DNA from 2 places in the Stenotrophomonas sp. YJH_SMC_81 genome. Region 2 is predicted to be linked to the other one. Evidence: riboswitches for the same ligand, from Rfam matches in the RefSeq annotation. Region 2 holds a riboswitch; the other holds the start of a gene.
What was found. A riboswitch is a leader RNA that binds a small molecule or an ion and turns the genes downstream of it on or off. The one in region 2 is predicted to bind glycine.
Positions count from the first base shown of each region.

Region 1 (10,599 bases), on a different contig from region 2:
CTACAGGACGCCTGGATCACCCGCACGGTGGTGCACAAGGCCGGCAAATGGCTGAGCACGTCAGCGGCCTTGGTCGCGATCCTGCTGTGCTTCCACCACTGGCGTAAAGGACGCGATCACACCCTGCGGTGGGCGCTGCTTTATGTCGTACTTGCCCTGGCGCTGGGCACCGGCGTGATCTCCCTGCTGAAGTCACTGGTGCCGATGGAATGCCCTTGGGACTTGCTGCGCTACGGCGGCCACCAGCCATTTATCGGGCTTTTCACCGCACGCCCCGCTGGCATGGCCGCGCAGGCCTGCTTCCCGGCCGGGCACGCCAGTGCCGGCTACGCCTGGCTGTGCCTGTACTATTTCGCCCTCCTATGGCGCCCGTCGTGGCGCTGGGCCGGGTTGTGGATCGGCCTCGGCGCCGGTTTGGTGTTCGGCATCGGCCAGCAGCTGCGCGGTGCGCATTTCCTTTCGCATGACGTCGCCACTGCATTGATCTGCTGGCTGCTTTCGCTCGGCCTGTATCTGATCGCCAAGCGCGTCCTGACACACCGTCAACTGAACCATGCCAACCGCCAGGAGGCAAACGCATGAGCGCATCGGTCCAACGGCCCGCCCGCCTCCCCGCCCTTGCGGGTCTGCGCCACTGGCGGCCGCAGCTGTCCACCGAAGCGCTGATCGCGCTGACCAGCCTGTTCTTCGCGGTGGCCGGCAATGGCCTGTTCTGGCACAGCGCGATGGCCAGCCATCCAGGCAGCCTGCGCTACGCGCTTTCGCTGCTGCTGTTGCTGCTGGGTGCTCACGGCGTGCTGCTGGGCATCCTGGTCTGGCGCTGGAACGCCAAGGTGGTGATCAGCCTGTTGCTGCTGGTGACCGCATTCGCCGCGCACTACATGAGCCGCTACCACATCTACCTGGATGCGGACATGCTGCGCAACGTGCTGGCGACGGACCCCAAGGAAAGCCGCGAGCTGATGACCGTGTCGCTGCTGTGGCCGGTACTGTTGCTGGCCGTGTTGCCGATGGCGGTGTTGTGGCGCGTGCAGCTGCGTCGCCGCAGCTGGGGCCGCACCCTGCTGTGGCGGCTGGGCTTCCTGCTGGTGGCCGCGGTAACCGCCGTCGGCGGCGCGTTGATCTCGTTCCAGGATGTTTCAGCACTGATGCGCAACCAGCGCGAAGTGCGTTACCTCGCCACCCCGGCCAACGTGCTGCTGGGCATGCCGCGTGCGCTGCGTGGCGACAACCCGGTGCAGCGCGCACCGAAGCTGCCGATCGGCACCGACGCCAAGGCCACTCCGCGAGCGCCGGCCAGCAAGCCGCGCCTGCTGGTGATCGTCATGGGCGAGACCGTGCGTGCGCAGAACTGGGGCCTCAACGGTGGCCGCAACACCACTCCGGAACTGGCGCAGGCCAGCGTGATCAATTTCCCGGACATGCATTCGTGCGGCACCAGCACGGAGGTCTCGCTGCCGTGCCTGTTCTCGCCGTGGGGCCGCCACGACTACGACGAGAAGAAGATCCGTGCGCACCAGTCGCTGCTGCACGTACTGAACCGCGCCGGCATCGCGCCGCTGTGGCGTGACAACCAGTCCGGCTGCAAGGGCGTGTGCGAGGGCCTGGACTTCCAGTCATTGTCCGACGCCACCACACCCGGCCTGTGCGCCGATGGCCGCTGCATGGACGAGATCCTGCTGCAGGACCTGGCCACCCAGGTGCGGGCCAAGCCCGGCGACCGGGTCGTGGTGCTGCACCAGCTGGGCAACCACGGCCCGGCCTATTTCGAGCGCTATCCGCCCGCGTTCCGCCGCTTCACCCCGACCTGCGACACCCGTGACATCGGCCGCTGCTCGCGCGACGAGATCACCAACAGCTATGACAACGCCGTGCTGTACACCGATCACTTCCTGACCAAGACCATCGGCACGCTGCAGGGCATGCAGGACTACGACACGGCGATGATCTACCTGTCCGACCATGGTGAATCGCTGGGCGAGAAGGGCCTGTTCCTGCATGGCGTGCCGTATGCGATCGCACCGGCCGAGCAGACCCGCGTACCGATGACGATGTGGTTCTCGCCGGGCTTCGCCAGCAGCCGTGGGTTGGACCTGCAGTGCGTGCGCAAGCGTTCGGCGGCCTATACAGACCACGACAACCTGTTCCCGTCGGTGCTGGGCCTGATGCAGGTTAAGACGGCGCTGTACGAGCGCGACCGCGACGTGTTCGCCAACTGCGAAGGTTGAGGGGTGTTTGGCAGGGCTTGCAGCCCTGCACCTGCAGGGGCAACGGCAACGGCCGAAGCAACAGCAGAAGCGGGTTTCCTGAGGGGTGGCGGGGTGGGTCCGGTTGCGGGGGACGCTGCAAGTACGTCCATGTAAGCTCGGTCGCCGCATCCATGCGGCTCACGCCCCCGCAACCGGCCCCACCCCGCCTTCGACAGTTTTCCGCGATCTGTTGGAACGATCTTGGGGTCAGATCCGTTTTCCGGAAGAAAACGGATCTGACCCCATTTTGATTGTCGATACCTGACAGATGTGTCGACCAAGGTCGACACCTACCAACAGCCGCCACGATCTGTCAGACGTGGGGCGGTGTGGGCTTGCAGGACCGTTGGCGCCATGGATGGCGCCATCGAGCCCCCATGGATGGGTTTACAGCGTGTCCTGCAAGCCCACACCGCCGCGCCATCCCACGGATACCCCGCTGTTGCGGTTGCTTCGGCGGTTGCTGTTGCTTGTGCTCTGGCCTCTGCGGGTGCCGGGCGCCGCCCGGCCGACTTCCGCCACTTGCGGTGGCAGCGACGGCCCACTAGCCTTCGGCCGTCGTTCACCACCCAAGGACCGCCCGTGAAACACCGTCATCTCCTGCTGGCCTCGGCAATCGCCGCCGCCACGCTGGCCCTGGCCGCCTGCAAGAAGGAAGCTGCCCCAGGCACCGATACCGCCAGCAGCAGCGCTCCGGCCGGTGAAACCGCCGACCAGTTCGTGGCCCGCATCAATGCCGAATTCAAGGCCGCTTACCCGGAGATGACCTCGGCGCAGTGGCTGTCCTCCACCTACATCAACGGTGATTCGGAACGCATTGCGGCCAAGGCCAACGAGCGTTCGCTGACGCAGCTCAACAGCTGGATCGAACAGGCCGCCAAGTTCGACGGCAAGCCGATGAGCGAGGACAGCAAGCGCGCGATCCACCTGCTGAAGCTGATGTCCTCGATGCCTGCACCGCGCGACCCGGCCAAGCTGGCCGAGCTGACCCAGATCGCCACGCGCATGGAAGGCAGCTACGGTGCCGGCAAGTACTGCACCGATGCCAATGATCCGAACTCCTGCCGCCAGCTGGGCGAGCTGGAACAGGTGCTGGCGCGCAGCCGCGACTATGACAAGCAGCTCGACGCCTGGCAGGGCTGGCACAGCACCACCAAGAGCATGCGCGGCGACTACCAGAAGTTCGTCGGCCTGGTGAACGAAGGCGCCAAGGGCATGGGCTTTGCCGACGCCGGCCAGATGTGGCGCAGCGGCTACGACATGCCGCCGGAGCAGATCGGCCCGGAAACCGACCGGCTCTGGGAACAGGTCAAGCCGATGTACGAGCAGCTGCACTGCTATGCACGCGGCAAGCTGGACAAGACCTACGGCAAGGACAAGGCCGAAGTGGGCAACGGCCTGATTGCCGCGCACCTGCTGGGCAACATGTGGCAGCAGGACTGGTCGAACCTGTGGGACCAGCTGGAACCGTACCCGGGTGCCGGCAGCCTGGACATCACCGCTGCACTGGAAAAGCAGTACCAGGCCAACCTGAGCGCGGCGCTGGCCAAGGCCGGCAAGGACGCCAACGTGGCGGCCCAGTACAAAGCCCAGCGCGAAGCCGAACTGCGTACCGCCAAGCAGATGACCGAACGCGCACAGGACTTCTATGTGTCGCTGGGCATGCCGTCGCTGCCGCAGTCGTACTGGGAACGCACCCAGTTCATCAAGCCCGACGACCGCGATGTGGTCTGCCACGCCAGCGCCTGGGACATGAACATGGAAGGCGATGTGCGCACCAAGATGTGCATCAAGCCGAACGAAGAGAACTTCACCACCATCTACCACGAGCTGGGCCATATCTATTACGACCTGGCCTACAACCCGCTGCCGCCGCTGTTCCAGGGCGGTGCCAACGATGGCTTCCATGAGGCGATCGGCGACACCATCGTGCTGGCGATGACGCCCAAGTACCTCAGCTCGATCGGCCTGGTCGATGCACCGACCGAGAGCCGCGAAGCGGTCATCAACAACCAGATGCGCATGGCGCTGTCGGGCGTGTCGTTCCTGCCGTTCGGGCTGATGATCGACCGCTGGCGCTGGGGCGTGTTCGATGGTTCGATCACCGCCGACAACTACAACAAGGCGTGGTGGGACCTGAAGGCCAAGTACCAGGGCGTGGCCCCGGCCAGCCCCCGTGGCGAGGAATTCTTCGATCCGGGCGCGAAGTACCACGTGCCGGGCAACACCCCCTACACCCGCTACTTCCTGGCCCGCATCCTGCAGTTCCAGTTCTACAAGGGCCTGTGCGATGCAGCCGGCTACAAGGGCCCGCTGCACGAGTGCACCTTCTACGGCAACAAGGAAGCCGGCCAGAAATACTGGGCGATGCTGAGCAAGGGTGCCAGCCAGCCGTGGCAGGCCACGCTGAAGGAGCTGACCGGCACCGACAAGCTCGATGCCGGCCCGATGATCGAGTACTTCACTCCGGTCAACGAGTGGCTGAAGCAGCAGAACGAAGGCCAGATGTGTGGCTGGCAGGCCAACGCGGCCCCGGCGGCGAAATGAGAAAAGGGGCGGATCCGCAAGGATCCGCCCCTTCTCCGTGTTGTAGAGCCGAGCCATGCTCGGCTCTACAGATTCGGCGCGATCAGCTGTCCTTCTTCGCCGCCATCGCCGCGGCCAGTTCCGCCTTGAATTCCTCGAAGGTCTGGCCCTTCTCTTTCGCTTCGGCGTGCGCGGCGTCGCGCAGCGCATCGGAGTACATCAGGCGCACCGGCGTGCCGTTGCGCTCGTGCAGTTCACCGGCCTGCATGATCAGCGCCAGTACCTGTGCGGCGGAGTCACTGTGGCCGGCGATACGGCCGTCCATGCCCAGCACCCATTCGCCGTCGCGGCGCACGACACCGGCCAGCAGGGTGCGCTGCGCGTCGCGCAGTTCGGCATGCGGCTCCACCGGCGAGGCCTGGGCAGCGGCCTTGTTGGCGGCCTGCTTTTCCTGGCGACGGCGCTGGTCGCGGCGGGTCTTGGAGCTGGTGGACATGGTGCAATACCGCTGCGAGGGGGGCGCAAGGATAGCGCACCCCACCCGCCACGCCGCTTCACACCCCCTCAATCCAGCACTTTGCCGTGCCGCCAGTAGCCCATGAAGCTGATCGCGCGGCGATCCAGCCCGCAGTCGCGGACCAGATGACGACGGATCGCCATCACCGCCGCTGCCTCGCCTGCCACCCAGGCATACAGCGGCCCGACCACGCGGGTATCGGCCTGTTCCCAGAGGATCTGCGTATCGACGTCGATCTCCTCCGGCGCATCGCCGGCAGCCACGCCCGAGGCCGCTGCCAGCCGCGCCTGCACCGCCTGCAACAGAGGCGCCCCGTACGCCGCGCGCCCGCGCGGCAGCCAGACCAGCTCGGCGGAAGCCGGTGCCTTCAGCGGCACCGCGTCGCCGGCCTGCGCCACTTCCAGCAGCGCCAGCGTACGCGGCGGATCCACCATGGCCGCCAGTTCCTCAAGAATGCCGGCCACCGCCGGTAACGCGGTTTCATCGGCCACCAGCAGCACCTGGCCGACGCCGGCCGGCGGCTTCCATTCCCAACCTTCGCTGCTGTCGGCACAGTCGGCATCGGGAGCCAGCAACACCACACGGTCGCCGGGGCGTGCATGGATGGCCCAGCGCGAGGCCGGCCCGGTCTCGCCATGCAGCACGAAATCAACATCGACTTCGCCCAGCTCTGCACGCAGCTGGCGGATGGTATAGGTGCGCATCGGCGGGCGCTGATCGTCCGGCAGCGCCCGGTAGCGGGGATACCAGTCCTCGCCGCTGGGCACCTGTGGCAGGTCCTGCCCGGGCAAGGGGAAGAATACCTTGATGCGCTGGTCCGGGCCTTCGGTCTTCATCCGCGCCACGTCGGCGCCGGTGAACACCATGCGGTCCAGGGAAGGGGAAAGAACGCGGCGCTCCTTCAGCGCCACCTCGAACAGGCGGTAGGTCTGCTGCGCAGCCATGGCGAAACCTCATGCAACGACATTGGGTCGGCTGGCTGTCGTGCACCCACGCACCGGCTGGCTGGAATGCCCAGCCTAGTCCGGCCGTTCCCTGCCGCAAGTGTTTCGGGCATCGCGGCCCACCCTACCCCTGCGCGCTGCTCAGTGACCCGTGCAGGCTGCCTGCGCCGCGCGCTCGCGCTGGTGTTCCCAGTACCAGAACACGAAACCGGCGCCGAAGAACGCCGCCTGGCCCAGTGCCAAGTGCAGCGGGCTGCCGCTCAGCAGTGGTGACACCACGCCGGCCACCACGGTGCTGATCATCAGCTGCACGAAGGCCTGCAGCGACGAGGCCAGGCCGCGCTGATGCGGGTACATGTCCAGCACCGCCAGCGCCAGGATCGGGAAGATCAGCGCCATGCCCATGCCACCCAGGAAGATCGGCAGTACCGCCCATGGCAGCACGAACTGTGGCGACAGCACCACGTAGCCAACGTTCAACAGCACTGACAATGCGCACAGGCCGAAACCAATGGAGACCTGGCGGGTGGGCGTGGTGTGCCCGGCCATGCGCCCGGACAGGAATGAGCCGGTGGTCATGCCGCCGATGGTCGGGATGAACAACCAGGCGAAACCGCCCTCGCCCAGGTGCAGGTGCTGCATCACGAACACCGGCGCCGAGGAGATGTACAGGAAGATTCCACCAAAGCCGATGCTGCCGGCCAGCGCCAGGCGCAGGAAGCGTGGATTGAAACCGATGCGCACGTAATCACGCAGCAGCACGCGCGGCGACAACGGCACGCGCGCTTCGACGGGATGGGTCTCGGGCAGGTAGCGTGCAGTGGCCGCCAGCAGGACCAGCCCGAACACCACCAGGAACCAGAAGATCAGCGGCCACCCCGCGCCACTGAGCAGGATCCAGCCACCGATGATCGGCGCGATGGCCGGGGCGATGCCGAACAGCATGGACACCTGGCTCATCAGCCGCTGCGCGTCATGGCCGTGGTACAGATCGCGGATCACCGCGCGGCCGACGATCATGCCGACACCCGCCGACAGGCCCTGCAGCGCACGGAACGCCAGCAGCGTGGTCAGGTCGGTGGACAGTGCGCAGCCCACCGAGGCGCCGACGAACACCACCAGGCCACCGAGGATCACCCGCTTGCGGCCCCAGGCGTCGGACAGCGGACCGTGCGCCAGGCTCATCAGGCCGTAGAACAGCAGGTAGACGCTGATGGTCTGCTGCACCGCCACCTCGTCCACCGCCAGGCGCTGGGCCAGCTGCGGGAAGGCCGGGAAGATGGTGTCGATCGAGAACGGGCCGAACATGGCCAGGCCGGCAAGCAGCAGGGCCATGCGGCGGGTGGAGGGAGCAACAGCGGCGGTCATGGGAAAGGCGTCCGGCAGGGCCATGCGCGGCACGCACGGCGGGCGCCGGTCCCTGTCTGCAGGGAGGGCGCCAGATGAATTCGGGTATCTGGCCATCATAGGTGGGGATTGCGCCTGATGCCATGCAGCGATGCACAAAACGCACGTCCGGGCCATCGGCCATTCAGGCGCAGCGGCCAGGCCCGTAGACGGCCAGCGGGCCCGCAACGGGCTATAATCGGCGGGCAACACGGTGGGAGAAGCGGAACACCGCTGCCGAAGGCGCAACGCCCGTAATCGCTCAGGCCCGATACCACCCGTAACAGAACTCTGGAGAGACCGGTTCGATCCGGCGCCGAAGGGGCACGAAGCTGCGGTTTTCCGCGCTTCCAAACTCTCAGGCAAAAGGACAGAGGGGCGCCCCGCAGACCGCCGACCGGCGGCTTGTGCCCGTGCGTGTGCCCTTTCCTGACGGATCCTTCGCCATGTCCCAGAACACCCCTTCCCTGCGTGAGCTCGAGCACCACAATGCGTTCGTCGAGCGCCACATCGGCCCCAACGATGCCGAGATCGCGCAGATGCTCGACGTCGTCGGCCACGCGTCGCTGGATGCGATGACCGATGCCATCGTGCCGGCCAAGATCAAGTCGCCGGCGCCGCTGGCGCTGCCGGAGTCGATGACCGAAGTGCAGGCACTGGCGAAGATCCGCGCGATCGCCGACAAGAACACCGTGCTGCGCAGCTTCATCGGCCAGGGCTACTACGGTACCCACACCCCGAACGTGATCCTGCGCAACATCCTGGAAAACCCGGCCTGGTACACCGCTTACACCCCGTACCAGGCCGAGATCTCGCAGGGCCGCATGGAAGCGCTGATCAACTTCCAGACCCTGTGCGCCGACCTCACCGGCATGGAGATCGCCAACGCCTCGCTGCTGGACGAAGCCACTGCCGCCGCCGAAGCGATGACCCTGGCCAAGCGTTCGGCCAAGTCGAAGTCGGACACCTTCTTCGTGCACGACGCCGTGCACCCGCAGACCCTGGAACTGCTGCGCACCCGCGCAGAACCGATGGGCATCGTGCTGCGCGTCGGCACCCCCGCCGAAGCACTGGAAGCGGAAGCCTTCGGCCTGCTGCTGCAGTACCCGGACACCTTCGGCCAGATCGGCGATTACAAGGCCCTGGTCGAGGCCGTGCACGCACGCGGCGGCTTGGTGGCCGTGGCCACCGACCTGCTGGCGCTGACCCTGCTGGCCGCACCGGGCGAATGGGGCGCGGACATCGTGGTCGGCAACAGCCAGCGTTTCGGCGTGCCGTTCGGCTTCGGCGGCCCGCACGCCGCGTTCATGGCCTGCCGTGACGCCTACAAGCGCTCGATGCCGGGCCGCCTGATCGGTGTCTCCATCGATGCCCAGGGCAACCCGGCCTATCGCCTGACCCTGCAGACCCGTGAGCAGCACATCCGCCGCGAGAAGGCGACGTCGAACATCTGTACCGCACAGGTGCTGCTGGCGGTGATGGCCTCGATGTATGCGGTCTACCACGGTCCGGAAGGCCTGACCCGCATCGCCCGGCGCACCCACCGCCTGGCTTCGATCCTGGCTGCGGCACTGCGCAACGCCGGCGTGCAGGTCGGTGGCGACTTCTTCGACACCCTGCACATCACCGGCGTGCATGCCGATGAGATCCACGCCAAGGCACGCGCCGCCGGTTACAACCTGCGCGCGATCGACAGCGACTCGGTCGGCATCAGCCTGGACGAGACCGCCACCCGCGCCGACGTGGTCGCGCTGGCCACCGTGTTCGGCGCGCAGGCTGACGTCGAGGCGCTGGACGCCAGCACCGCCGACGCGCTGCCGGCCGGCCTGCTGCGCCAGTCCGCGTTCCTGACCCACCCGGTGTTCAACACCCACCACAGCGAGCACGAACTGCTGCGCTACCTGCGTTCGCTGGCCGACAAGGACCTGGCGATGGACCGCACGATGATCCCGCTGGGCTCGTGCACCATGAAGCTCAACGCCACCGCCGAGATGATCCCGGTGACCTGGCCGGAGTTCTCGCAGATCCACCCGCTGGTGCCGGCCGACCAGGCGCTGGGCTACAAGGAACTGATCGACACGCTGGAAGCGATGCTGGTCGAATGCACCGGCTACGACGCGGTCAGCCTGCAGCCGAACTCCGGCGCGCAGGGCGAGTACGCCGGCCTGCTGGCGATCCGTGCCTACCACCGCTCGCGCGGCGAAGGCCACCGCGACATCTGCCTGATCCCGGACTCGGCACACGGCACCAACCCGGCCTCGGCGCAGATGTGCGGCATGAAGGTCGTGGTGACCAAGACCGATGCCAACGGCAACGTCGACGTCGAGGACATCCGCCTCAACGCCGAGAAGTACAGCGACCGCCTGGCCGCGATCATGATGACCTACCCGTCCACGCACGGCGTGTTCGAGGAAGAGGTGGTCGAGATCTGCGAGATCATCCACAAGCACGGCGGCCAGGTGTACACCGACGGCGCCAACATGAACGCCCTGGTCGGCGTGGCCAAGCCGGGCAAGTGGGGTTCGGACGTTTCGCACCTGAACCTGCACAAGACCTTCTGCATCCCGCACGGCGGTGGTGGCCCGGGCGTGGGCCCGTGCGCGGTCAAGGAGCACCTGGCCCCGTTCCTGCCGGGCAAGCTGGGTGACAACGGCCCGGTCGGCATGGTCAGCGCGGCCAGCTTCGGCAGTGCTTCGATCCTGCCGATCAGCTGGATGTACATCGCGATGATGGGCCGTGAAGGCCTGCGCAAGGCCACCCAGGTCGCGCAGCTCAACGCCAACTACATTGCCAAGCGCCTGGCTCCGCACTTCAAGACCCTGTACACCGGCCGTAACGGCCTGGTGGCGCACGAGTGCATCCTGGACGTGCGCCCGCTGGAGAAGACCAGCGGCATCGGTGCCGAGGACGTCGCCAAGCGCCTGATCGACTTCGGCTTCCACGCCCCGACCCTGAGCTTCCCGGTCGCGGGCACGCT
Region 1 covers NZ_JCAFUB010000001.1:525,514-536,112, forward strand. Annotated here, with positions in the region: gene AC5P8U_RS02455 (phosphatase PAP2 family protein) at 1-582, shown strand, start outside; gene AC5P8U_RS02460 (phosphoethanolamine transferase) at 579-2,228, shown strand; gene AC5P8U_RS02465 (M2 family metallopeptidase) at 2,832-4,796, shown strand; gene AC5P8U_RS02470 (hypothetical protein) at 4,879-5,271, opposite strand; gene AC5P8U_RS02475 (siderophore-interacting protein) at 5,340-6,236, opposite strand; gene AC5P8U_RS02480 (multidrug effflux MFS transporter) at 6,378-7,604, opposite strand; glycine riboswitch at 7,904-8,006, shown strand; gene gcvP (aminomethyl-transferring glycine dehydrogenase) at 8,069-10,599, shown strand, end outside.
Region 1: it holds a riboswitch for glycine, as region 2 does, so the genes downstream of both, gcvP (aminomethyl-transferring glycine dehydrogenase) here and AC5P8U_RS04655 (trimeric intracellular cation channel family protein) in region 2, are expected to answer to the same signal.

Region 2 (10,599 bases):
CGGTACCCGGGGTGGCACCGGCCGCCAAGCAGATGGGCAAGTACGTGGCCGAGGTGATCCGCGCGCGCCTGCACGGCAAGCCCGAGCCCGGCCCGTTCAAGTACGCCGACTACGGCAACCTGGCCACCATCGGCCGCATGGCCGCGATCGTGCACCTGGGCCGGCTGCAGCTTTCCGGCGTGCTGGCCTGGTGGTTCTGGCTGGCCGCGCACGTGTTCTTCCTGATCGGCTTCCGCAACCGCATCGTGGTGCTGCTGAACTGGGCAGTCGCGTACTGGAGCTACCAGCGCAGTGCGCGGATCATCTTCGGTGATGATCAGGATGACCGGCGGCCGAGGCGGTAGGGCTGCACGCAACGGGGTCGGATCCCTTTCCACAGGAAAGGGCTCTGACCCGGTCAACACCCTCCACGCATGGCGTGGATCTACTGGTTCATCGGGCCACCGGACACCCGCCGTTTCGACCAGGTCCGGCAGAAGTCCTCCTTCCTCGCGGTGTCGGCAATCTGCGCGGCACTCCAATGCCGGGTGATCCAGATCGTCAGTGCGGTACTGCTGAGATGCCAGCGCAGCATGCCGCGCTGCGGTTGCCGCCACAGGTAGCGCCGGGCAATCCAGAAGGCCTCCCGCTCCACTTCAGGCACCTTCTTCATCGCGTCCTTGTCGAAGAACTGGGCGGTAAAGCGCCAGGGGTTCATCGGCTGGTATCCCGCCCGTGGCTCGCTGCTACACGCAGCCACACCACTGGGCGCACGGTCGGCCGGCTTCGGCCGACCGCCTGCCAATGCCAGCCCGAGCAGGTACAGCAGGCCAGGCAGCAGCGCGATGCCGGCGACCAGCACGACGACGGAGATCCATGCTTTGCCGGCGGCACGCATCGCTCACTGTGCCTTCGGCTTTGGATACCACAACGCGTTGACGATGACCCAGCGCTGGTCGAAGCGCCCCATGTGGAAGTAATCGACGAACCAGGGGGTCTCCAGCCGCACCGAGGCCGCGTTGCCGGTCACGTCCAGCACCGTGCAGAGACGATCCCATTGATCCTTCGGGGTCTTCAACGCGCCCTGCTTCGTCAGCGAGACCAGTTCTTCCTTCGACATCCGGCGCAGGCCCAGGCGTTCGTCGGGTGTATCGCCGAGCACAGCGCGCTTGGCCAGGTCCGGATGCAGGGAGCGGGCGACGCGCTGCGGGTCGGCCTCCAGCTGGCCGTCGACGTAGTCGTGGCAGGTGGCTTCGATGGCCGCGAGGGTGGCCGGGTCGGCGGCAGGGCTCGTTGCTGCGGAAAGAGCGAACAGCAGGGCGATCGTGGACATCCGGGTCTCCAGCTCTGGGCGCGGGGCGATCATCGCATGGGCCGGGTAGCCCATCCACGCGTGGCGTGGATCTACAGGACCGGCGCCTGCAGCCAGGCCAGCTTGCGTTCGCGGGGCTGCTGCTTGAGTTGCCACTCGGCGCGTGAGGCGGCGGCCCGGTCCGGGTATTCGCGCACGGCCAGCACGCGCAGCGGTGGCCGGGCCCGGGTGTAGCGCGCGCCCTTGCCGGCCTGGTGGGCGGCGAAACGCGCGTCCACGTCGGTGCTGATGCCGGCGTAATAGCTGCCATCGCGGCATTCGAGCAGGTACAGGAACCACGGGCGGGCGGAAGGGGCCATGCCTGGATTATGCCGTGCTGCACTGCAGCGGATATACTGGCGCCCGAATGCAGGAGAGAGGCGCCGCGCTGGCGCCCGCCGAAGGCGCAGGCTCCCATGATCGCTCAGGCCGGTGGGCTGGAATCCCACCAACCATGCATTCGACTCGCCGAGCTGGAGAGAGGTCACCGGGCATGCCCGGGACGATCCGCCGAAGGGGCACGCGGCCAACGCCGCTGAACTCTCAGGCAAAAGGACAGCGGGAGCGGCACCGGTCATCGTCATCCCGTCATTGCGCAGGCAGTGGTGGCAGTTGCGCATGGCCGGCCCCACCGCGCCCGGAGCCTGTTCCATGCTGCTGTCCATCATCTACCTGATTGCCATTTCCGCCGAAGCCATGACCGGTGCACTGTCTGCCGGCCGCCGCCGCATGGACCTGTTCGGTGTGGTCATGATCGCCTGTGTCACTGCCCTCGGTGGTGGATCACTGCGCGACATCCTGCTCGGCCACTACCCGCTGGGCTGGGTGAAGCATCCCGAGTACCTGGGGTTCACCGTATGCGCGGCGCTGATCGCCACTTGGGTGGCACGCTGGATGCACCACTTCCGCCGCACCTTCCTGGCACTCGACGGACTGGGCCTGATCGCCTTCACCCTGATCGGCTGCTCGATCGCGCGGGAAGCCGGCCATGCGATGCCGATCGTGCTGATCGCCGGCATGCTGACCGGGGCGTTCGGCGGCGTGCTGCGCGACATCCTCTGCAACGAGGTGCCGCTGATCTTCCAGAAGGAGCTGTACGCGATCATCGCGCTGCTGACCGGCGCGGCGTATCTGTTGCTGCTGCAGTGGGGCGTGGCCGACGCCACCGCGATCCTGTGCTGCCTCGGCGGCGGCTTCGCGCTGCGCCTGATGGCGATCCACTACCGCTGGGAAATGCCGAAGTTCGTGTACCACGACGAAGTGCATTGAGGTTCGCGTTCGCCTGGGGTTCCATGCTGGGCGCGGATCGACTGCACCACCCCGGCGATGTACCTGGCGCTGTCGCTCATGCGCAGCGCCAGGCGCATCGCCGGTGCAGATGGGCCGGTCTCCAACTCCGGCCGGCCCTGATCGCGGCCGCACCCCCGCAGGCGCTGGCCGCCATCCACACACGTGCCGCCATCAGGCGGCTTCATTCACGCCGCTTCGGACACCTTCACTTCACGACGGGCACGCACGGCCGCAGCCAGTCGCTCCAGCACGGTCACGGTGGTGTCCCAGTCGATGCAGCCATCGGTGATGCTCTGCCCGTAGACCAGCGGCTGGCCTTCCACCAGTTCCTGGCGGCCCCCGACCAGATGGCTCTCGATCATCACGCCCACGATGCGCTGTTCGCCGTCTTCCATCTGAGCGGCGATGTCGTCGATCACCTTCGGCTGGTTCTCGGGGTTCTTCAGGCTGTTGGCATGGCTGGCATCGATCATCAGGCGCGCCGGCAGCTTGGCCTTGGCCAGCACCTGGCAGGCCTCAGCCACGCTGCCAGCGTCGTAGTTCGGTTGCTTGCCACCGCGCAGGATCACATGGCAATCCGGGTTGCCGGTGGTCGACACGATGGCAGTGCCACCCTGCTTGGTGACCGACAGGAAATGATGCGGGTTGGATGCCGCACCCACCGCGTCGGCGGCGATCTTCACGTTGCCATCGGTGCCGTTCTTGAAGCCGACGGGGCACGACAGCCCCGAAGCCAGCTCGCGATGCACCTGGCTTTCGGTGGTGCGTGCGCCGATCGCGCCCCATGCCACTAGGTCGGCGATGTACTGCGGCGAGATCACATCGAGGAATTCAACACCGGCCGGCAGGCCGAGCTTGTTGATGTCGCGCAGGAGGCCACGGGCGACGCGCAGGCCCTTGTCGATCCTGAAGCTGCCGTCCAGGTCCGGGTCGTTGATCAGGCCCTTCCAGCCCACCGTGGTGCGCGGCTTCTCGAAGTACACGCGCATGACGATTTCCAGCTCGCCAGCCAGCGCGTCGCGCAGCGGCTTCAGGCGCTGGGCGTACTCGATGGCGGCCTTCGGGTCGTGGATCGAGCACGGGCCCACCACCACCGCCAGGCGGTCGTCACGGCCGTGCAGGATCTGGTGCAGGGCCGCGCGCGAGGCGCTGACGGTGTCGGAAGCCTCATCGTCACAGGGCAGCATCGCCAGCAGCTGGGCGGGCGGTGTCAGCGGTTCGATGGTGCGGATACGCAGGTCGTCGGTGTGCGGGGGCATTGCAGGAGATCTCCGGAACGTTGGGGGTCCCCAGCGTGGCGGCATGAAAAAAGCCGCCAGGTTCGCTGGCGGCTTTCGGGAATGCGTCTGAAGCTTTCTTCAGGGTGAGCGCAGTCCTTCCTCCGCCAGTGGCTTCGGAAAGTAATACCAGTAAAAGCGGGTGGCGGCTGCGTTCATGGGATCTATTGATAGCACAGCTTTTGCGCAGTGCAAAATGTTTCATCCGCAACTGGGCGCGCGGTTCAGTGATGCGCCTGACCGCGCAGCCCACGCGGTGGCCGCCGTGCAAGGTCGCTCATCTTCCATGCACTTCCACGTCCAGCAGCAGGCCTTCGTGGATGTCGGCCCAGCGCTCCAGCACGCGGTCCAGCTCCTGCCGGGCCTCGTCCAGCTGCTCGGGATTGAGCAGGGAACGGGTGGTGTAGAGATCGGACACCAGCCGGCGCAGTACCGCTTCCGGGATGGCCACCGAGGGCCCTTCCATCTGCGGCAGCTGCAGTGCCGGCGTATCGCCCTGCGGGCCGTACAGCGTTACCTGGAGCGTGCTCTGCATGATCAACTTCCCTGCGGATGGACATGGGCAATGTCCTGTTTACCGCGTCCGGGTGACAGACGCATGTGCCGTGCGCCTCCGGAGGCGCTGTTACAAGGTGGCCAGAGCGGTGTAGAGCTCGATGAGGGTGTAGGACATGGAAGGCCTTCCTTGAGGTTGATGAGGTTGCCGGCCAGCGGCCGGCACTACCGCAACGAGCGCATGGCGCGTTTGCGGATGTAGGCATTGGCATCGCCAGGGTGCTGCTGTTGCCATCGTGCGCACAGCTCACGCAGCCACTGCGGTTGAGTCTTGCCGGCATCGTTGAGCCAGTTCCCGACCGAGTCCTGCACGTAGCGCTCCGGGTCGTTGGCCATTGCTTCCAGCATCGGCAACGCGAGTTCTGGATGCTGCTTGAACAGCGCGATATGCGTGGACCACACGCCTCGTGGGCGCAGCGCTTCGCAGGCGAAGCGGCGCAGGTAAGGCGATGCTTCCTGCGTCCACACCTGCAGGTACTCAAGCGCCTGCAACGGTGCGGCAACGATGTCGCTGCGCAGCGCCAGCCATGCCCATTCGCGCACGCCGAAGTGCGGGTCGTCAGCCAGCGGACGCATCGCCCGCAGCTTGGCCGGCAGCGCCGCGCCGGCATCGCTGCCAATCAGGTAGCAGGCCCAGCCACGCACGGTGTCTGATGCGTGTGCCTGCCAGTGCGCGGGATCACCCTGGCCGGCTTCGTGCAGCAACCGCGCCGCCAGCGCCATGCGCTGGGTGATGCCCTTGCCGGAGGCGTCGCGCATACGTTGCAGCGCTTCCGGCTCGAGCACAGGTGCCACCCCCTGCAACAGCGCGGCGAAATCCACTGCCAGGCATTCGGCCAGATGCGTGGCAGCGGCACCACCGCTGTTGAGTGCACGCAGCCGTTCCGCGGGAATGGGCGTGCTCATGCGGCGGCTTCCCGCCCGGTGTCCGTGTGCTGCCAGACCTTGTGCAGCAGTTGTGACAGCTGCTGCCGTTCATCAGCATCCAGGCCGTTGAACAGGCCGCTGATCCATTGAGTGTGCCGCTCGAACAGCGACTCGGCCAAACGCTTGCCCGGTGCGGTCAACACGATCTGCAGACGACGGCCATCCTCGTCATCGCTGCGACGCTGCAGCAGGCCTTCGCGCTGCAGGCCATCGAGCAGGCCGCTGATGGTGGCCCGGGTCACGCCAGCGCGCTCGGCCAGCGCGTGCGGCGCCAGTGCGCCGCCGGCCCCGTGCAGCAGGAACAGCACGATGAAGCGACCCTCGCTGAGCCCGTGCGGTGCCAACCGTGCAGCGCAGTCGCGATCGATCGACGAGGACAACGAGAGCAGCTGGAAGCACAGGCGCAGCTGCGCGATGTTGGCGTGGCCGCGCCGCTGCGCTTCCTCCAGCAACGCCTGATGCTTGGCTTCGATCATCCTTTCCTCACTTCATGATTAGGCGCCTAATCATATGGAGGGGTGGCCAGTGGAAGCAAATCGGAGTTGACTCAGGAAGTGCGTCCCAGCAGCAGCCGCGCGATCAGCCCCCCGCCCTCGCGGTGCAACAGCTGAAGTTCGCCCGCGTGGCGCTTCGCCACGTTGGCAGCCACGGCCAGTCCAAGTCCGGCGCCCCCGGTGGCGCGGCTACGCGAGCCCTCGCTGCGCTGGAACGGTTGCAGCAGGCGTGCGCGATCGATCTCGGCGATGCCAGGGCCGCGGTCCATCACGTCCAGCTGCACTCCATCACCCGCCGTGGCGACCCACAGCTCCACGGCGCCCGCGTAGCGCTCGGCGTTGTCGATGAGATTGTCGACCGCGCGCCGGAGCAGCAGCGCATCGCCATGCCACGGCAACGTATCCGGGCCCTGAAGGGAAATGTCGACCCCGCGCAGCAGCGCCGCCTGCACGCAGTCCTCCAGCAGCGCTGAAAGATCCAGCATCCGCATCTGCAACGGCTGCAGCTCACCGCGTGCGTAGTCGAGCACCTGCTCGATCATCGTATCCATGCGCTCGATGTCTGCCACCATCCTGGCGGCCTGTGGCGCGGGAGCGAACTCCGCGCGCAGGCGCAGGCCGGTCAAGGGCGTGCGCAGGTCATGCGCCACGGCCGCCAGCATATGCGTCATGTCCCGTGCCTGGGCGCGCAGACGTTCGCGACCGGTGCTGATCGCTGTGGCCAGTACCTGCACTTCGCGTGGACCGTCATCAGGCAATGGCGTTTCGGCCTGCAGGTCGACCCGTGCGCTGGCTTCAGCCAGGCGTCGCAGCGGGCGCCCCAACCGGATCGACGCCCACGCCGCCAGAGGGGCCAGCAGGATCGCACCGCCCAGCAGGGCGAGCATCACCTGGCGGCGCCAGGCCGCCAGGTCACTGTGGTCGCTGCCGACCACCCGCCATCGGCCATCGGCTTGCCGCATCCCCAGTTCGAACGGCGGCCACTGCATGGCGGTCAGCAACGCGGCCTGCGATTTCAGCACGCCAGCACGAGCGGAGGCGTCCAGTACCGCGCCACCCTCGATGACCTGCACATCGGGCGCCCTGCCCTGCCCCGTCCACACCAGGCGTACATTTCTGGCCGGCAGGTCCATCTGCAGCGCCGCCAACTGGGTGAGCCAGTCACTGGCGCTGCCCCGGGGTGGCGCGTCCTGCGTCGACATATGCAATCCCAGTGGCGCCGGCGCCTGTTCCCCACGCAGCACCTGCATCGCATGGTCCAGCCGCATCGGTGGCGGCGCGGGCCGGGGCATCCACCCCACTACCGCAACGCTGACCAGGGTTGCCAGCAGCAGGCTGGCCAAGGCCAGCATCGCGATCCAGCGGGTGGTTGACCACCGGCTGCTCACAACACCCCTACCTCCGCGTTGAAGCGGTACCCTTCGCCACGCAGTGTCTGCACAAGGGCTTCAGCGCCGGACGCGGCCTGCCCGAGCTTGCGGCGCAGGCGGCTGATCGCAAGATCGACGGCACGGTCCACGCTGTCGCTGGCTTCGCCGCGACTCAACTGCAGCAGCTGTTCGCGCGCCAGCACCCGCCCGGGACGTTCAGCCAGTGCCAGCAGCAGAGAGAATTCACCGCGGCTCAGCACCAGTTCGGCGCCATCCGGCGCGAACAGGCGACGCTGGTCAGGCAGCAATCGCCAGCCATCAAACCGCAGCTCGCTGACCACCTGTGCGCGCAGCTTGTCCTGCCTGCGCAGCAGCGCGCGTACCCGCGCCAACAGCTCGCGCGGGTCAAACGGCTTGGCCAGGTAGTCGTCCGCGCCCATCTCCAGGCCGATCACGCGATCCGGCGCGGCCCCCATCGCCGACAGCATCAGGATCGGGATCGCCCGCGCCTGCAGCCGGCGGCATACCGACAGGCCATCCTCACCGGGCATCATCCAGTCGAGGATGATCAGGTCAGGACGTTCAACCTGCAGCAACACGTCCAGCGCTGTTGCATCCGCCGCCACACGCACCTGGTAGCCGTGCAGCAGCAGGTGGTCGGCGATGGCGTCACGAATGCTGGCATCGTCATCGACGACGATGACGCGGATGGGAGTGTTCATTGCCTCAGTATCCCGCACCTGTGTATCAGGACGGTATCAATGCCGATATCGCGGTGATACGCCGCTGCGCGCCAATGGCCGCCCACGATCACTGCGGAGTCTCCCCTTGCGCCTGTTCCTGCTGCCCCTGTTCGCCATCCCCTTGCCGGCGCTCGCCTCCGATGCCGCCGAGCACGTCCTGCCGATGTGGATGCAGGGCGGTCATCCGGCAGTGGCCGTCTCGCTGGACGGGCGTTCAGAGCCGCTGCGCTTCGTGGTCGACAGTGCCGCCGGGGCAACCCTGGTCGATGCACGCGTAGTGCGGCGCTACGGTTTGCAGGATGCGGAAGCGGCAGTGTCGCAGGCCCAGGGCGCGAGCGCGAAGGCGGCGCAGTTGCAGCGCATGCGCAGCACAGCGTGGCAGCTGGGCAGCTGGCAATTGAAGGCCAGCGGCATGCAGGTCGACCTGTCATCGCTGGCGAAGGGCGATGATCCGGCCATTGACGGCTTGATCGGCAACGACCTGACCGGGCGCTGGGACACTCGTTGGGACTTCGGCCGCAATCAACTGGCGCTGTGGACACCCGGCGGCTTGGACCTGGAAGGGCCGGGTTGCCAACCCAATGCGCTGCCCGGCCGCGATGACGGCCTGCGCCAGTTCGGCTTCATCTCGCTTGCCTTGGGTACGCCCGGCGTGGATGCCATCGCCGTGGTCGACACCGGTGCCGCGCAGACCGTCCTCAACGCCGAAGCAGCCCGCGCACTGGGCCTGCGCACCGACGGCAGCGATGCTCGGGTGCGTGCACGTGAAGAGGGCACCGAGGGGCTGGGTGGCGGTGCGCAGGCAACCTGGCTGTACACCCTGCCCGGCATGACCGGCGGCAACTGGCAGCACCCGCCGATGGAGGTCCGGATCAGCGAACTGCCGGTGTTCAGGGCGATCGGCCTGGAGGCGCGACCGGCCTTAATCCTCGGTGCCGACGCGATGCGCGGTGGCCAGGTGGACATCGGTGCGGGTGCCGCGCGGATCTGCCTGCGCCGACCCGGCTGACATCCGGCGCATGACGGCGGGAGCTGGCAGGCGTAGCATCGCGCCACGTCCCGCCAGGAGTTCCACGCATGCGCCGTGCTGTCCTGCTGTTGCTGACGCTGCTCCCGCCGGCCGTGCTGGCCGCGCCGCCGCTACCCTCGCCCGCGCGCATCGATGCCGAAGCACAGCGGCTGATGCAGGCGGCGCATGCGCGCGGGATGGCGCTGGCGGTGATCGATGGCGGCAAGGTGGTACACGTGGCCGCCTACGGCGAACGCAACGCCGCAGGCGAGCCACTGCGCACCGATACCGTGATGTACGCCGCCTCGCTGACCAAGATGGCGTTCGGCCACCTGGTCGCACAGCTTGCCCAGGACGCGCGGATCGAGCTGGACGCCAGCATCGCCACGGCGCTGGACAAGCCGCTGCCGGACTACCCGCCAGAGCCGAAGAAGTACGCCGACTACAGCGTACTGGCCGATGATGCGCGCTGGCGCCAGCTCACCCCGCGCCTGCTGCTCAACCATTCCAGTGGCTTCGCCAACTTCGGCTTTCTCGAACCGGATGGCCGCCTGAAGTTCCACTTCGATCCGGGCAGTCGTTATGGGTATTCCGGCGAAGGGCTGATCCTGTTGCAGTTCGTGATCGAGCGTGGACGGCTGGGCCAGGACGTGGGTGCATTGATGCAGCGGCAGGTATTCGACCGCTTCGGCATGGTCCGCACCAGCATGATGTGGCGTGAGGATTTCGCCGCCAACCTGGCCGATGGCTGGACAGCGGAAGGCACGGCCGAGCCGCACGATGAACGCAGCCGCGTGCGTGCGGCCGGTTCGATGGATACCACCATCGCCGACATGGCGCGCTTCGCCGCCGGCTATGTCCGCGGCGATGGGCTGTCGCCTGCAATGCGCAGGGAACTGGTGCGGCCGCAGCTGCCGATCACCACCGCCAGCCAGTTCCCCACGCTGCAGCCGGAGCTGCCCGTGGCGCAGCAACGCAAGGATCTGGCCGCGGGTTTGGGCGTGGTGACGTTCCGCGGCCCGCAGGGCGCAGGTTTCTACAAGGGCGGCCACGACGATGCGGTCGGCAACACGCTGGTGTGCATCGAACGGCACAAACGCTGCGTGGTGATTCTGGGCAACGATGTACGGGCGGAAGCTGCGTTCCCGGCACTGGTGGCATTCGTACTGGGCGATACCGGCGTGCCGTGGCAGTGGGAGTATGGCGCGGCGAAGGCATTCGTCGAATGAGGGTGCGATGACGCCTGCATGGCGAACGCGGCTGGGAGAGGAGCATCCACGCCAAGCGTGGATGGCACTCTTCAACGCGCCTGCTCGAAGAACATCAGGTATACCAGCCGGCCATTCTCCGGTCGATCACCGAACGCTGGCCCGGCGGTGTGCCAGAACCAGGGCCGCAGCAGCACCAGCCGGTTGAAGCGCATCGGAATGCGCATGGTCATTTCCCACTGGCTGTCGTCGTTGCTGTCGCGCTCGATGATGTCGCGATGCATGTCGCCGCCGTTGGCGTAGCCCAATGCGGCCAGCTCCGCCGCGTCCAGGGCCATGCGCTCGGTGCCGGTACGGCGATGGCGGAAGAACTCGGTGCCGCCCTCGCAGTGCTCC
Region 2 covers NZ_JCAFUB010000002.1:223,316-233,914, reverse strand. Annotated here, with positions in the region: gene AC5P8U_RS04675 (NAD(P)/FAD-dependent oxidoreductase) at 1-344, shown strand, start outside; gene AC5P8U_RS04670 (hypothetical protein) at 425-877, opposite strand; gene AC5P8U_RS04665 (nuclear transport factor 2 family protein) at 881-1,312, opposite strand; gene AC5P8U_RS04660 (GIY-YIG nuclease family protein) at 1,384-1,650, opposite strand; glycine riboswitch at 1,691-1,780, shown strand; glycine riboswitch at 1,794-1,897, shown strand; gene AC5P8U_RS04655 (trimeric intracellular cation channel family protein) at 1,982-2,599, shown strand; gene AC5P8U_RS04650 (3-deoxy-7-phosphoheptulonate synthase) at 2,806-3,879, opposite strand; gene AC5P8U_RS04645 (hypothetical protein) at 4,175-4,432, opposite strand; gene AC5P8U_RS04640 (DNA alkylation repair protein) at 4,618-5,358, opposite strand; gene AC5P8U_RS04635 (MarR family winged helix-turn-helix transcriptional regulator) at 5,355-5,855, opposite strand; gene AC5P8U_RS04630 (sensor histidine kinase) at 5,927-7,225, opposite strand; gene AC5P8U_RS04625 (response regulator) at 7,258-7,965, opposite strand; gene AC5P8U_RS04620 (aspartyl protease family protein) at 8,072-8,995, shown strand; gene AC5P8U_RS04615 (serine hydrolase domain-containing protein) at 9,064-10,224, shown strand; gene AC5P8U_RS04610 (DUF6445 family protein) at 10,296-10,599, opposite strand, start outside.